2 regions of the Streptomyces sp. NPDC006368 genome follow, and region 1 is predicted to be linked to the other one. Evidence: riboswitches for the same ligand, from Rfam matches in the RefSeq annotation. Region 1 holds a riboswitch; the other holds the start of a gene.
What was found. Region 1 has a riboswitch for S-adenosylmethionine ahead of thrC (threonine synthase). Riboswitches for the same ligand answer to the same signal wherever they lie in the genome.
Positions count from the first base shown of each region.

Region 2: linked by a shared signal. The riboswitch ahead of ABZZ38_RS08730 (aminotransferase class V-fold PLP-dependent enzyme) and the one ahead of thrC (threonine synthase) in region 1 are both predicted to bind S-adenosylmethionine.

Region 1 covers NZ_JBEXQK010000059.1:10,232-17,400, reverse strand. Annotated here, with positions in the region: gene groL (chaperonin GroEL) at 1-737, opposite strand, end outside; gene ABZZ38_RS28345 (cold-shock protein) at 1,217-1,420, opposite strand; gene ABZZ38_RS28340 (ubiquitin-like small modifier protein 1) at 1,840-2,115, opposite strand; gene thrC (threonine synthase) at 2,139-3,458, opposite strand; SAM riboswitch class I at 3,443-3,587, opposite strand; gene ABZZ38_RS28330 (glucosyl-3-phosphoglycerate synthase) at 3,713-4,663, shown strand; gene ABZZ38_RS28325 (trehalose-6-phosphate synthase) at 4,709-6,160, shown strand; gene otsB (trehalose-phosphatase) at 6,222-7,067, opposite strand; gene ABZZ38_RS28315 (DUF3263 domain-containing protein) at 7,104-7,169, opposite strand, start outside.
Region 2 covers NZ_JBEXQK010000007.1:139,738-146,906, forward strand. Annotated here, with positions in the region: gene ABZZ38_RS08720 (ubiquinol-cytochrome c reductase cytochrome b subunit) at 1-1,012, shown strand, start outside; gene trpD (anthranilate phosphoribosyltransferase) at 1,156-2,220, shown strand; SAM riboswitch class IV at 2,330-2,446, shown strand; gene ABZZ38_RS08730 (aminotransferase class V-fold PLP-dependent enzyme) at 2,636-4,006, shown strand; partial or broken gene ABZZ38_RS08735 (glycerate kinase) at 3,999-5,141, opposite strand; gene ABZZ38_RS08740 (SLC13 family permease) at 5,138-6,568, opposite strand; gene ABZZ38_RS08745 (response regulator transcription factor) at 6,630-7,169, opposite strand, start outside.

The sequences.
Region 1 (7,169 bases):
AGCAGCGGCTTGCCGGACTGCATGACCTTCTCCAGCAGCGGGAGCAGGTCCTTCACCGCGGAGATCTTGGAGTTGACGATCAGGATGTACGGGTCCTCCAGAGAGGCCTCCATACGCTCCATGTCGGTGGCGAAGTACGCCGAGATGTAGCCCTTGTCGAAGCGCATACCCTCGGTGAGCTCCAGCTCCAGACCGAAGGTCTGGGACTCCTCGACGGTGATGACGCCTTCCTTGCCGACCTTGTCCATGGCCTCGGCGATGAGCTCGCCGATCTGGGTGTCGGCGGCGGAGATGGAGGCGGTGGAGGCGATCTGCTCCTTCGTCTCGACCTCCTTCGCCTGGTCGAGCAGCGCGCCGGAGACGGCCTCGACGGCCTTCTCGATACCGCGCTTCAGGGCCATCGGGTTGGCGCCGGCGGCGACGTTGCGCAGACCCTCGCGGACGAGCGCCTGGGCGAGAACGGTCGCGGTGGTCGTACCGTCACCGGCGACGTCGTCCGTCTTCTTGGCGACTTCCTTGACCAGCTCGGCGCCGATCTTCTCGAACGGGTCCTCGAGCTCGATCTCCTTGGCGATGGACACACCATCGTTGGTGATCGTGGGGGCGCCCCACTTCTTCTCGAGGACGACGTTGCGACCCTTGGGGCCCAGGGTCACCTTGACGGCGTCGGCGAGCTGGTTCATGCCGCGCTCGAGGCCGCGCCGTGCCTCCTCGTCGAACGCGATGATCTTGGCCATGTGAAGTGGTCCTCCCGGACTGGGGTGGAGACTGCTCCGGACCGCGCTGGCGCCCGCGACGGACGGCCTGCATGCCCCTGTGGTTCCTTGCCCCACTTGGCCTGCGGACCTCACCGACCCGGTCCTTCGTTGTCACTCTCACCTTCAGAGTGCTAACCAATGATTAGCACTCGACCCCTGCGAGTGCAAGCGCCTCCCGGGGATCGGGAGGCGACGGCGCGGCGCGAACCGGGTGCGGGACGGGTCGCACGCCGGTGCCGCACGCCGGGCGGCGCCTCCCCGGCGCGCACCGACACGCGCACCGACACGCGCGGGGACCTGCCCACGGACCCGCGCGGGGACCCGCCCACGGAACCCCGCGCGCGGACATGCGAGGGGCCCGCACCCTCCTCGGATGCGAGCCCCTGGCACTCACTGTGCAGTCGCTGGCCGAATCACGCCGTGTCGCCGTGCCGCTGTGCCGCTGTGCCGGCTCAGTGCTAACCCGCGAGCTTGACCATGTCCGCCTGCGGACCCTTCTGGCCCTGCGAGATCTCGAACTCGACTCGCTGACCTTCTTCCAGGGTGCGGTAACCGTCCATCTGGATCGCGCTGTAGTGGACGAAAACATCCGCACCACCGTCGACCGCGATGAAGCCGTACCCCTTCTCCGCGTTGAACCACTTGACGGTGCCCTGAGCCATGCCTAACTCCCCTATTACTGGCCCTTGCACAGGACCGCACTTCGCGGACCCGGGTCAGAACTCACCCGCTGAACAGGAACGGGCTGCGCCGGAACGCGTCGACCGCCGCTGAATGTATCTGTCCAACTGCCGTCTGCAACAGGTCAATCGGACGAGAATTCCGAGCACGCGTGAACGGAAAAGTTGGCCGAATACGGGGGAATCCCGGGCAAGTCGGGCCCGGCAAAGCGCACTTATGGCGCATAACTTACGGACACTTTGACTGCATCTTGTCGCGCGGGAGCGTGAATTCATATGCGTCCGGCACACGCGACGGCGGGGACTTCCCCAACTCTACCGCGCCCAACCATGCAGAATTGCCCCCTCCGCTTCTTGTGACGGAGGGGGCAATTCCGATTATCGGAGCGACCGGTTGATGATCAGCCGCCGGCGACGGCGGGAATGATCGAAACGCCCGCACCGTCCGGCGTCGCGGTGCCGAGACCGTCCTCGAAGCGCACGTCGTCGTCGTTGACGTAGACGTTCACGAAGCGGCGCAGCTTGCCCTGGTCGTCCAGGACGCGGGGGGCGATGCCCGGGTGGTTCTTCTCCAGCGACTCGATGACCTCGGCGAGGGTGGAGCCCTCGGCCGTGACCTCGGCCCGGCCGCCCGTGTACGTGCGGAGGATGGTGGGGATGCGGACGTTGACGCTCATGTCGGGGTGCCTTTCGAAGGGTCTCAGCGGGCCAGGCCGGCGTCGCGGAACGCGTCCAGGCTCGGGCGGATGGTCGCGGTCGGGCCGGTGGTCGCGGACACCGCGTCGAGGGTCTTCAGCCCGTCGCCGGTGTTGAGCACGACGGTGGTCAGGGACGGGTCCAGCAGACCAGCCTCGATCAGCTTCCTCGTCACGCCCACGGTCACCCCGCCCGCCGTCTCGGCGAAGATGCCCTCCGTGCGGGCCAGCACCTTGATCGCGTCCACGATCTGCTCGTCGTCGACGTCCTCGACGGCGCCGCCGGTGCGGCGGGCGATGTCCAGGACGTACGGGCCGTCCGCCGGGTTGCCGATGGCGAGCGACTTGGCGATGGTGTCCGGCTTCTGGGGCCGTACGACGTCATGGCCGGCCTTGAAGGCCGCCGACACCGGGGAGCAGCCCGCCGCCTGGGCGCCGAAGATCTTGTACGGCCTGTCCTCGACGAGGCCGAGGCCGATGAGCTCCTGAAGACCCTTGTCGATCTTCGTCAGCTGGGAGCCGGAGGCGATCGGGATGACCAGCTGGTCGGGCAGCCGCCAGCCGAGCTGCTCGCAGATCTCGTACGCCAGCGTCTTCGAACCCTCGGCGTAGTACGGGCGGAGGTTGACGTTGACGAAGCCCCAGCCCTCGCCCAGCGGGTCGCCGATGAGCTCCGAGCAGAAGCGGTTGACGTCGTCGTAGTTGCCCTCGATGCCGACGAGCTCGCCGCCGTAGACGGCGGCCATGACGACCTTGCCCTGCTCCAGGTCGTGCGGGATGAACACGCACGAGCGGAAGCCGGCGCGGGCGGCGGCGGCGCCGACGGCGCCCGCCAGGTTGCCGGTGGAGGAGCAGGACAGGGTGGTGAAGCCGAAGGCGCGGGCGGCCTCCAGGGCCTGGGCGACGACGCGGTCCTTGAAGGAGTGCGTGGGGTTGCCGGAGTCGTCCTTGACGAACAGCTTGCCGGGCTCGACGCCGAGCTCGCGGGCGAGGTTGTCGGCCCGGACCAGCTTGGTCCAGCCCGGGTTGAGGTTCGGCTTCTCCGTCACGTCGGCGGGGACGGGCAGGAGCGGGGCGTACCGCCAGATGTTGGCGGGCCCGGCCTCGATCCGCCTGCGCAGCGCCTCGGGGTCGCCGGCCGGCAGGTCGTAGGCGATCTCCAGCGGCCCGAAACACAGCTCACAGGCGAAAATGGGGCCGAGGGGGAAACGTTCGCCGCATTCGCGACAGGAGAGGGCGGAAGCAGGCCCGAGGTCGACGTTCTTTGCGGTGGCGACAGTCTGTACAGCCATGGAGGCGAGGCCCTTTCTCCTCATCTTCCTCATGGCGCACTTCGCCATGAGACGGATTTGGCACCTTCCCTAGCCGGGGCCTCGCGCGCAGATGTGCGAGTGCCGACTGGAGGGTTGCCGGGGCTTCAACGGGCCGTGTCCCTCTGCCCCTCTGGATGAGCGGTATTCGATTGTTCGACGGCGCGGACCCTGACCCCCGACATGCGACGGTCATCCGCGTTGCTCAAGACTGTAACCGAACCCCTGGACGCCTGAGATGGTCGTCCGATACGCGAGATGGAGATCACGTGCTGGAAGAGGTGGAGCGCTGGCTCGCCCGGCGGTCCTGGTCCGTGTCCGACCGGCCGCTCGACCAGCTGCTCTCGGCCAAACGCGGAACGACCGTCAGTGTCGTCCTGCCGGCGCTGAACGAGGAGGCGACGGTCGGCGACATCGTCACCGTGATCCGGCGCGAGCTGATGTCGGACGCGGTCCCGCTCGTCGACGAGCTGGTCGTCATCGACTCCGGTTCGACGGACCGCACGGCACAGGTCGCGGCGGCGGCCGGGGCCCGGGTCGTCGCACGGGACGCGATACTCCCGCGCGTACCCGCCCTGCCCGGCAAGGGGGAGGTGCTGTGGCGGTCGCTGTTCGTGACGAGCGGGGACGTCGTGTGCTTCGTCGACGCGGACCTGAGGGACTTCTCGGCCGACTTCGTGTCCGGGATCGTCGGACCGCTGCTGACCGACCGGGGCGTTCACTTCGTGAAGGCGATGTACGACCGGCCGTTGGGTGACGCGGTGGGTGCCGCGGCCCAGGGCGGGCGGGTGACGGAGCTGGTGGCACGGCCGCTGCTGAACCTGCACTGGCCGCAGCTCGCCGGCTTCGTCCAGCCGCTGGGCGGGGAGTACGCGGCGCGCCGCTCGCTGCTGGAGCGGCTGCCCTTCCCCGTCGGGTACGGCGTCGAGCTGGGCCTCCTCGTCGACGCGCTGCACACGGTGGGCCTGGACGCGTTGGCGCAGGTGGACGTGGGTGTGCGCAAGCACCGGCACCAGGACGACCGGGCGCTGGGCCGGATGGCGGCGGCGATCTACCGGACGGCTCAGCTGCGGCTCTCCCGGGGGCATCCGGTACGGCCGCGGCTGACCCAGTTCGACCGGGGCGAGGAGGGCTTCGTACCGCGCACGCATCCGGTGGACACGGAGGAACGGCCGCCGATGGTGGAGGTGGCGGAGTACGCGCGGCGGCGCGTGGCTTGATCTCCGTACGTTTGAGCGTTTACGGGACGGGCTAGGTTCGTCACCATGGCGCCCCAGATTCTCGTTGCTTCGAACAGAGGTCCGGTCAGCTATGTGCCCCGCGAGGACGGCACACTCGACGCCCGCAGGGGCGGGGGCGGGCTGGTGTCCGGCCTGTCCGCGATCGGGCCGGACGCCGGCGCGCTGTGGGTGTGCGCCGCGCTGAGCGACGGTGACCGCGAGGCGGTACGGCGCGGGATGGCCGAGCCGGGTGTGCGGATGCTCGACATCGACCCGGCGACGCACGCGGCGGCGTACAACGGCATCGCGAACTCGGTGCTGTGGTTCGTGCACCACATGCTGTACCAGACGCCGCTGGAGCCGGTCTTCGACACGGAGTTCCGGCGGCAGTGGGACGCGTACCGGCTCTACAACCGCGCGTTCGCGGCGGCGCTGGCGGACGAGGCGGACCGGGGCGCGGCCGTGGTGATCCAGGACTACCACCTGGCGCTCGCGCCGGGCATGCTCCGGGAACTCCGCCCCGACCTGAGGATCGGCCACTTCTCGCACACGCCGTGGGCGCCGCCGGAGTACTTCCGGATGCTGCCGGACGACATCGCGGAGGAGCTGCTGCTGGGCATGCTCGGCGCGGACCGGCTGGGCTTCCTGACCTCCCGGTGGCTGCGCGCCTTCCAGAACTGCTGCCAGTCGGTGCTGGGGCACTACGACGGCATGGCCTACTGGCCCAAGGACCAGGACCCCAGCTTCGAGTACCGCGTCCCGGGCCACCAGCGGCGGCGGACGTCCCTGGGGGTGCACGGGCTGGGCGCCGACGCCGACTTCCTGCGGGAGCGGTCGCGGCGGGCCGACGTGGACGAGCGGATGGCGGCCCTGCGGGAGCAGATCGGCGGCGAGGACCGGCGCGTCATCGTGCGCGTCGACCGCACGGAGCTCTCCAAGAACATCGTGCGCGGCCTGCTGGCGTACCGGACGCTGCTGGACGAGCACCCCGAGTGGCGCGAACGGGTCGTGCACCTGGCGTTCGCCTACCCCTCCCGCCAGGACCTGGCCGTCTACCGCGACTACACGGCGGACGTCTCGCGCCTCGCGGACGAGATCAACGCGGAGTACGGCGTCGACGGCTGGACGCCGGTCATCCTGCACATGGACGACGACTTCGCCCGCTCCCTGGCGGCGTACCGCATGGCGGACGTGGCGCTGGTCAACCCCATCCGCGACGGCATGAACCTGGTCGCCAAGGAGGTCCCGGTCGTCTCCGACGCGGGCGTCGCGCTGGTGCTGTCCCGGGAGGCGGGCGCGTACGAGGAGCTCCGCGACGACGCGCTGACGGTCAACCCGTACGACGTGACGGGCACCGCCTCGGCGCTCCACGAGGCCCTGACGATGCCCGCCACGGAGCGCGCGGAACGCACCAAGCGCCTGTCGGCGGCGTCCACGGCGCTCCCCCCGTCCCGCTGGTTCCTGGACCAGCTGAACGCCCTCCGCGACGACGCGTAGCCCGCCCCCCGGCCTCCCCCGCCCTTCCCGTAACCGGGGCCGGGTGGGGGACGGCGCGTGTTCAGCCCGAGGTCGTCGAGGCCGCCAGGGCCGCCAGGAAGTCGACCACCGCCGCAGGCCCCGGGAGGGCGAGGTCCGCGCGGGACGCGAGGTCCGGGACCTCCGCGCTGGCGCTGCAGACCAGCAGGCCCGGCGTACCGTCGGAGCGGAGCTTCTCGACCGCCGCGAAGGCCGCGAGGTCACCGAGGTCGTCGCCCGCGTACAGGACGGCGCTCGCGCCGGTCGCGCGGATGTGGTCGGTGAGGGCGACGCCCTTGTCCATGCCCGGGGGGCGGAGCTCCAGGACCATGCGGCCCGGTTCGATGACGAGGCCGTGGCGGGTCGCGAGGTCGGCGAGCGGCGCGCGCAGGGCGTCGAACGCGGCCTGGGGGTCGGTCGCGCGGCGGGTGTGGACGGCGACCGCACGGCCCTTCTCCTCGATCCACGTGCCGCTCCACGCGCCCGCCCGGTCCAGCACTCCGGGCAGTTCCGCGCGCACGGCGGCCACGCCGGGGTGCGGCGGGGCCGCCTGGACGGTGCCGGTGACGGCGTCCCACCGCTCGGCGCCGTAGTGGCCGAGGACGACGAGGTGTTCGAGGCCCGGCACGCCGGCGAAGCCGCCGTACCGCACCGCCACTCCGGCCGGCCGCCCCGTCACCACCGCGACGGACGCGACGCGCGGTGCGAGCGCCGCGAGGGCGGGAACGGCGCCGGGGTGGGCGCGGGCCTGCTCGGGGTCGTCCACGATCTCGGCGAGGGTGCCGTCGAAGTCGAGGGCGACGACCGCCCGCTCGGGGCCGGCGAGGAGCGCGGCGAGGCCCTCGCGGCCGGCCGCGGTCGTGGGACGTGGCAAGGATTCGGTGCCCATGTGCGCAAACCTATCCACGACCACGTGCCCGCACACCTACCGCTGCGCCTCGCGGGACGCGCGCACGCGCCGCAGCCGGTTGACCGTCACGGGGTCGTGCGC
Region 2 (7,169 bases), on a different contig from region 1:
CGACATCATCGCGCGGTTCTACTCGATCCACATCCTGCTGCTGCCGGGCATCATGCTCGGTCTCGTGGTGGCCCACCTGATCCTGGTCTTCTACCACAAGCACACGCAGTTCCCCGGCCCCGGCCGGACGAACAACAACGTCGTCGGCATGCCGCTGCTGCCGGTCTACATGGCCAAGGCGGGAGGATTCTTCTTCCTGGTCTTCGGTGTCATCGCGATCATCTCGGCGCTGTTCACGATCAACCCGATCTGGGCCCTCGGGCCGTACCGCCCGGACCAGGTGTCCACCGGCGCCCAGCCCGACTGGTACATGGGCTTCGCCGAGGGTCTCGTCCGTGTGATGCCGGGCTGGGAGATCAACCTCTGGGGCCACACGCTCGTCCTGGGCGTGTTCATCCCGCTGATGGTCTTCGGCCTGATGCTCGCCGCGATCGCGCTCTACCCGTTCATCGAGTCGTGGATCACCGGCGACAAGCGGGAGCACCACCTGCTGGACCGGCCGCGCAACGCGCCGACCCGGACCGCTCTCGGCGTCGCGTGGGTCACCGGCTACATGATCATGCTGCTGGGCGGTGGAAACGACATCTTCGCCCTGTACTTCCACATGTCGCTGAACGCGATCACGTGGTTCGTGCGGATCGCCTTCTTCGTCGGCCCGGTCGTCGCGTTCATCGTCACCAAGCGGATCTGCATGGGTCTGCAGCGGCGTGACAAGGACAAGGTGCTGCACGGACGCGAGTCCGGCATCATCAAGCGCCTGCCGCACGGCGAGTTCGTCGAGATCCACGAGCCCCTCAGCCAGGCCCAGCTGCACGCGCTCACCGCGCACGAGCAGTACCAGCCGGCCGAGATCGGCCCGGAGGTCGACGAGAACGGCGTCGAGCGCAAGCTCACCCGTCGCCAGAAGCTCCGCGCCAAGCTGAGCAAGGGGTACTACGGCGAGGGGAACCAGGTCCCCAAGGCCACCGTCGAGGAGTACCAGGAGATCACGAGCGGCCACGGCCACCACTGATCGCCCGGTCCTCACCGGCCCGACCGACACCAGGTCGCCACAGCATCGAGCCCCGTCCATTCGCCGGACGGGGCTCTTTGCCGTGCCGCCGGCTCGATAGGGTGGAGTGGTCATTCCCCTACGCACGGACACCAGGAGCGACCATGAGCGCTGTGCAACCCGCTGGAGGACCGAGCGCGGCGGGTCGTTCCTGGCCCGAGGTGCTGAACGGCCTGCTGGAGGGGCGCGACCAGAGCGCCGACGACACCGCGTGGGCGATGGACCTCATCATGCGCGGCGAGGCGACCGACGCCCAGATCGCCGGGTTCATGGTGGCGCTGCGGGCCAAGGGCGAGACGGTCGAGGAGATCTCCGGCCTCGTCCGCACCATGTACGAGCACGCCAATCTGATCGAGGTGCCCGGCCCGTCGGTGGACATCGTCGGCACGGGCGGCGACGGAGCCAGGACCGTCAACATCTCCACCATGTCCGCGATCGTCGTCGCCGGTACGGGCGCCAAGGTCGTCAAGCACGGCAACCGCGCCGCGTCGTCCGCGTCCGGCTCCTCGGACGTCCTGGAGAAGCTGGGCGTCAACCTGGAGCTGGCACCCCGGCGGGTGGCGGAGGTCGCCGGGGAGGCGGGCATCACCTTCTGCTTCGCGGTGAAGTTCCACCCGGCGCTGCGCCATGTGGCCGCGGCCCGCAGGGAGCTCGGCATCCGTACCACCTTCAACTTCCTCGGCCCGCTCACCAACCCGGCACGGGTCCGCGCCCAGGCCACGGGCGTCGCCGACGCGCGCATGGCGGCCATCATGGCCGGGGTGCTCGCCCGGCGCGGCTCCTCCGCCCTGGTGTTCCGCGGCGACGACGGGCTCGACGAGCTGACCACCACCGCCACCTCGAAGGTGTGGGTGGTCCGGGACGGGGCGGTGCGCGAGGAGACGTTCGACCCGCGCGACGTGGGCGTCGAGCTGGTGCCGGTCGAGGCGCTGCGCGGCGCGGACGCGTCGTACAACGCGGACGTGGCGCGCCGGCTGCTGGGCGGCGAGACGGGGCCGGTGCGGGACGCGGTGCTGCTCAACGCGGCGGCGGCGCTGGTGGCCCTGGAGCCGTCGGACGCGCCGCTGACCGAGCAGATCCATGCGGGCATGGCGAGGGCGGCCGAGTCGATCGACTCGGGCGCGGCGCGCGCGGCGCTGGAGCGGTGGGTCGCGGCCAGCAACGCGTAGCTCTCGCGGTGTTACGGAGGGGCCCGGGCGTGAACCGGGCCCCTGTCGCGTGTCCCGGTATCCGGGCACGGGTTGCGCGGAGGCGATCGCGTGCCTTAACTTCTCGGCAGGTCATGAGTGACAGCGACTACGGCCCCGGCCCGCTGTCCGGCAACCCTCCGTCCGTGGCGGGGTGCCCCGGGTGAAGACCAGGCCGCAGGCAGGACGTCTGTGGCAAGCGCGGACCCCTGGCATCGGTGAATGTCACAGCCCCTGGGGTCCTGGTCCTCAAGGGAGCAGTCTCGTGAGCAAGCGAATGCGATAGGGCTCGAAGCCCCTCCTTCGGTTCCCCCTTTTTCCCTCCGCCGCGGCCGCACCGTGCGCTCTTCCGGTGCGTCGACGCGCGGTTCTCGCCTGCCTCGTACGGGAGTTCGCCATGTCCGCCACCTCCGTTGCCGCCGACCGGTCCGTCCGCGCCCCCCTGCCCGTTCTGGGACGGGATGTCACCGTCCCCCTCGTCACCGGTGGCGAGGTCACCTACGCCGCCCTCGACTACGCCGCGAGCGCGCCCGCCCTCCAGCGGGTGTGGGACGACGTGGCCGCGTACGCGCCCTACTACGGCAGCGTGCACCGGGGCGCCGGGTACCTGTCGCAGCTGTCGACCGACCTGTTCGAGAACAGCCGCGCCACGGTCGCCGAGTTCCTGGACTGCCGGGAGGACGACCAGGTCGTCTTCACCCGGTCGACGACCGACTCGCTCAACCTGCTCGCCGCCGCCCTGCCCGCCGACTGCCGGGTCTTCGTCTTCGAGACCGAGCACCACGCCTCGTTGCTGCCCTGGAGGGACGCCCGGGTCACCTACCTCAACGCGCCCCGCACCCCCGCGCAGGCCGTCGAGACGCTGGAGCGTGCCCTCGCCGACCGCGACCCCCACGGCCCGGCGCTGGTCTGTGTGACCGGCGCGTCCAACGTGACCGGCGAGCTGTGGCCCGTGCGGGAGCTGGCCGCCGCCGCCCACGCCCACGGTGCGCGCATCGTGCTGGACGCCGCGCAGCTCGCGCCCCACCACCCGGTCTCCGTGCGCGACCTGGACGTCGACTGGGTGGCGTTCTCCGGGCACAAGCTGTACGCGCCGTTCGGCTCCGGCGTCCTCGCCGGGCGGGCCGACTGGCTGCGGGACGCCGAGCCGTACCTCGCCGGGGGCGGCGCGTCCCGCAAGGTGACCCGACGTGTCAGCGGCGAGGGCGCCGGCGGCGTGGACGTGGAGTGGCACACCACCGCCGCCCGCCACGAGGCCGGCTCGCCCAACGTCATCGGCGTCCACGCCATCGCCTCCGCCTGCAAGGCGCTCACCGAGGCCGGGTTCGAGAACCTGGTGGCGCGCGAGCGGGAGCTGATCGGGAAGGTCCGCGAGGGGCTCGCCGAGGTGCCCGAGGTGCGGGTGCTGTCGCTGTTCGGCGACGACTCCGCGCGCGTCGGGGTCATCTCGTTCGTCGTGAAGGGCTGGAACAGCTCGCACTTCGCCGCCGCGCTGTCCGCCGAGTACGGCATCGGGGTGCGCGACGGCCTGTTCTGCGCCCACCCGCTGGTGCGCACCCTGCTGGACGGCGACCCGCAGGACGCCGGCGAGTGCGGCGCGCCGGACGGGGGGACCACCGCGCTCAACGCCATCCGGGTCAGTTTCGGGGCGGGGACGCCGGACGAGCACGTCGACCGGTTCGTTCGGGCCGTGAAGGAGCTCGTGCGGGACGGGGCGCAGTGGAACTACCGTACGGAGGACGGGCGTTGTGTGCCCGACCGGGGCTGACCAGCAGCGTGCCGAGCAGGACCGTGCGCAGGGCCCGCTCGGCCGCGTCCGTGAGGAGCTCGGCGGCACGGTCCAGCGCCTCCCGCAGGGGTACGGGCCCGGCGGCGATCGACTCGTAGGCGTCCAGGCCCGACTCGTGCGCGCCCTCACCGAGGCTGCCCGCCAGCGCGAGGACCGGGACGCCCGCCTCCCGCGCCCGGCGCGCCACCTCGCCCGGGATCTTGCCGCGCACCGTCTGGGCGTCCAGGGCGCCCTCGCCGGTGATCACCAGGTCGGCGCGGGCGAGCCGGGCGCTCAGGTCCAGCCCGTCGAGCAGCACCTCGAAGCGCGGCAGCAGCCGGGCGCCGACCGCCGCGAGCCCCGCGCCCAGGCCCCCGGACGCGCCGGTGCCGGGCGCGCCGCGCAGGTCGACGACCGGGGTGAACGCCTCCGTCAGGAGGCCCGCCCAGTGCTCCAGGGCGGCCGACAACTCCTCCACCTGCGCGGGCGTCGCGCCCTTCTGGGGGCCGAAGACGCGGGCCACGCCGCGCTCGCCGCACAGCACGTTGTAGGGGTTGCACGCCACCAGGAGTTCGGCGCCCGCGAGCCGCGCGTCGAGTCCGCTCGCATCGATGGCGGCGAGGCGGACCAAAGCGCGTCCGCCGTGCGGGAGTTCGCGGCCGGCCGCGTCCAGGAGCCGGGCGCCCAGCGCCTGGAGCGCGCCGGCTCCCCCGTCCGACGTACCGGAGTCGCCGCAGCCGACCAGGATGCGGCGCGCCCCGGAGTCCAGGGCCGCGCGCAGCAGTTCGCCGACGCCGTACGTCGTCGTGGCACCCGGGTCGCGACGGTCCGGGTCCACCAGCGCGAGCCCCGCCACCGCGGCCATCTCCACGACCGCGGTGCCGCAGCCGAGCACCGCGAAGTGGCTGTCGACCGGTGAGCCGAGCGGGCCGGTCGCGGTGTACGGCACGAGCCGGCCGCCCGTCGCGGCGGCCAGCGCCTCCGCCGTGCCCTCGCCGCCGTCCACCAGCGGGATGAGGTCCAGTTCGGCGTCCGGCAGCACCCGCAGCACGCCCTCGGCGATGCACTCGGCGGCCTGCCGTGCGGACAGGGACTCCTTGAAGCCGCTGGGCGCGACGGCGATGCGGCAGGTCATCGGGGGGTCTCCAGGAGGACGGGCACGCCGAGCAGCGGCCAGACGGTCAGGGCGAAGAGCAGGACCACGCCCGCGGTGAGCGGGGCCAGGACCGCCGACAGCCGGAGCAGGTCGCGCGGCGTGTAGGTCGGTACGCCGTCCGGTATGTCGGCGAACAGGGCCACCGGCTTGGCGGACGACGGCAGGGTGTGGCAGAAGCCGGCCGCGGCGGTGGAGGCGAGCGCGGCGGTCACCGGGTTGACGCCGGCCGCCGCGGCGGCGGCCACCACCAGCGGCACGAGCACCGACGACCGGGCCGACCGGGACTGCAGGACGAGATGCGCCGCCGTACTGACCACCACGACGACGCCGAGGAACAGCCAGGGCGGCGCGTCCACCGGCAGCCCCGTCACCAGCCACCTCGCCGCACCCGAGTCGGAAAGCGCCACACCCATCGCCGCCGTCGCCGCCATGAACAGCAGCAGCGGCCACGGCACCGTGGTCAGGCCGTCCTTGAGGCGGACGGTGCCGAGCGCCGGTGACGCGGCGACGACCGCTCCGATCAGCGCGACCACCGCCGGTGACACCCGGTGGAGCGGCTCGCTGCACCACAGCACCACCACCGTCGCCAGCAGCAGCGCGCAGCGCTGCTCGGCGGTGGTCAGCGGCCCGGTGACGGGCGTGGGGGAGTGGGCCTCGATCTCGGCCGCGGTGATGCGCACCGGTCCGCGCCGGTCGGGGCGCGAGGTGGTGGTGAGCAGTACGGCCTCGGCGGCGAGATGGGACGAGACGATCGCGAGCGGCAGGCCGAGCAGCAGCCACTCCACGAACCCGAGCCGCCGTCCGGACTGTTCCCACAGGACGTCGACGGTGATGAGGTGGGCGCCCGCGCCGATCAGGGTGGCGACGGCGGACAGCAGCACCACGGTCGGGAAGAGCAGCGCCAGCATCACCACCAGCCGCCGCCGGTCCGCCAGCACCCGGGCCAGGGCAAGGAACACGGGGAGCGCGAGGGCGGCCCGCCCCGAGGTGGCGGGTACGGCGAAGGAGGTCACGACGAGGGCGGCGGTGGTGAGGTGGACCAGCTGGCGCACCGTACGGGCGCCGCTGACCAGGAAGGCCGCCGCCCGCCCGGCGAGACCCGTCCGGGTGACCGCGGCCGCCAGCACGAACGCGCAGATCAGCAGCCAGATCGTCTCGTCGCCCAGTGTGGCGAACAGCGTCGCGCTGCTGATCACCCCGGTCGCGGTGAGGGCGAGGCCCGCGCCCAGCGCGATGTACGTGTCGTCGACGGACGTGGCGATCCACGCCACGGTGGCGAGGACGAAGACGGCCAGGGTCAGGCGCGCGTCGGCCCCGAGACCGGGGAAGCGGGAGGGCATGGCCAGCAGCGCGCACACACCGAGCGCGGCGCCGAGGAACGCGGCCCGGCTGGGGGAGAGGGTCACGGTGTCCAGTCTCCGGACGCGCCGTGAGCCCTCAATGAGCGCTTTGTGAAGGAAAGTTCATCTACGGCATGCGGTACCCCATGCCGCGTACCGTCTCCAGCCGCTGCGCGCCGAGCTTCTTGCGCAGCGCCCGGACGTACACGTCCACGATGTTCGAACCGGGATCGAAGTCGTACCCCCATACGTGGGACAGGATCTGTTCCCGTGACAGCACCTGTCCGGGGTGGCGCAGGAACAGCTCCAGCAATACGAATTCACGGGCCGTCAGGTCCACGGTCCGCGCGTCGGCGCGGGCGCGGCGGGTGCGCAGGTCCAGGCTGAGGTCCCCGCTGCGCAACACCGTCACCTCGGGCGCGCGGGCGGCGGTGCGCAGCCGGAGCCGTACCCGCGCCAGTAACTCCTCGAAGCGGAACGGCTTGGTCATCCAGTCGTCGGCACCGCCCTCCAGCCCGGCGACCGTGTCCCCCACCGAGTCCCGCGCGGTCAGCACGAGCACCGGGAGCGTCACCCGGGCCTCGCGCAGCTCGCGCAGGACGGTGAAGCCGTCCCGCCCCGGCAGGCCGATGTCCAGCACCATCAGGTCGAACCCGCCGGTGACGGC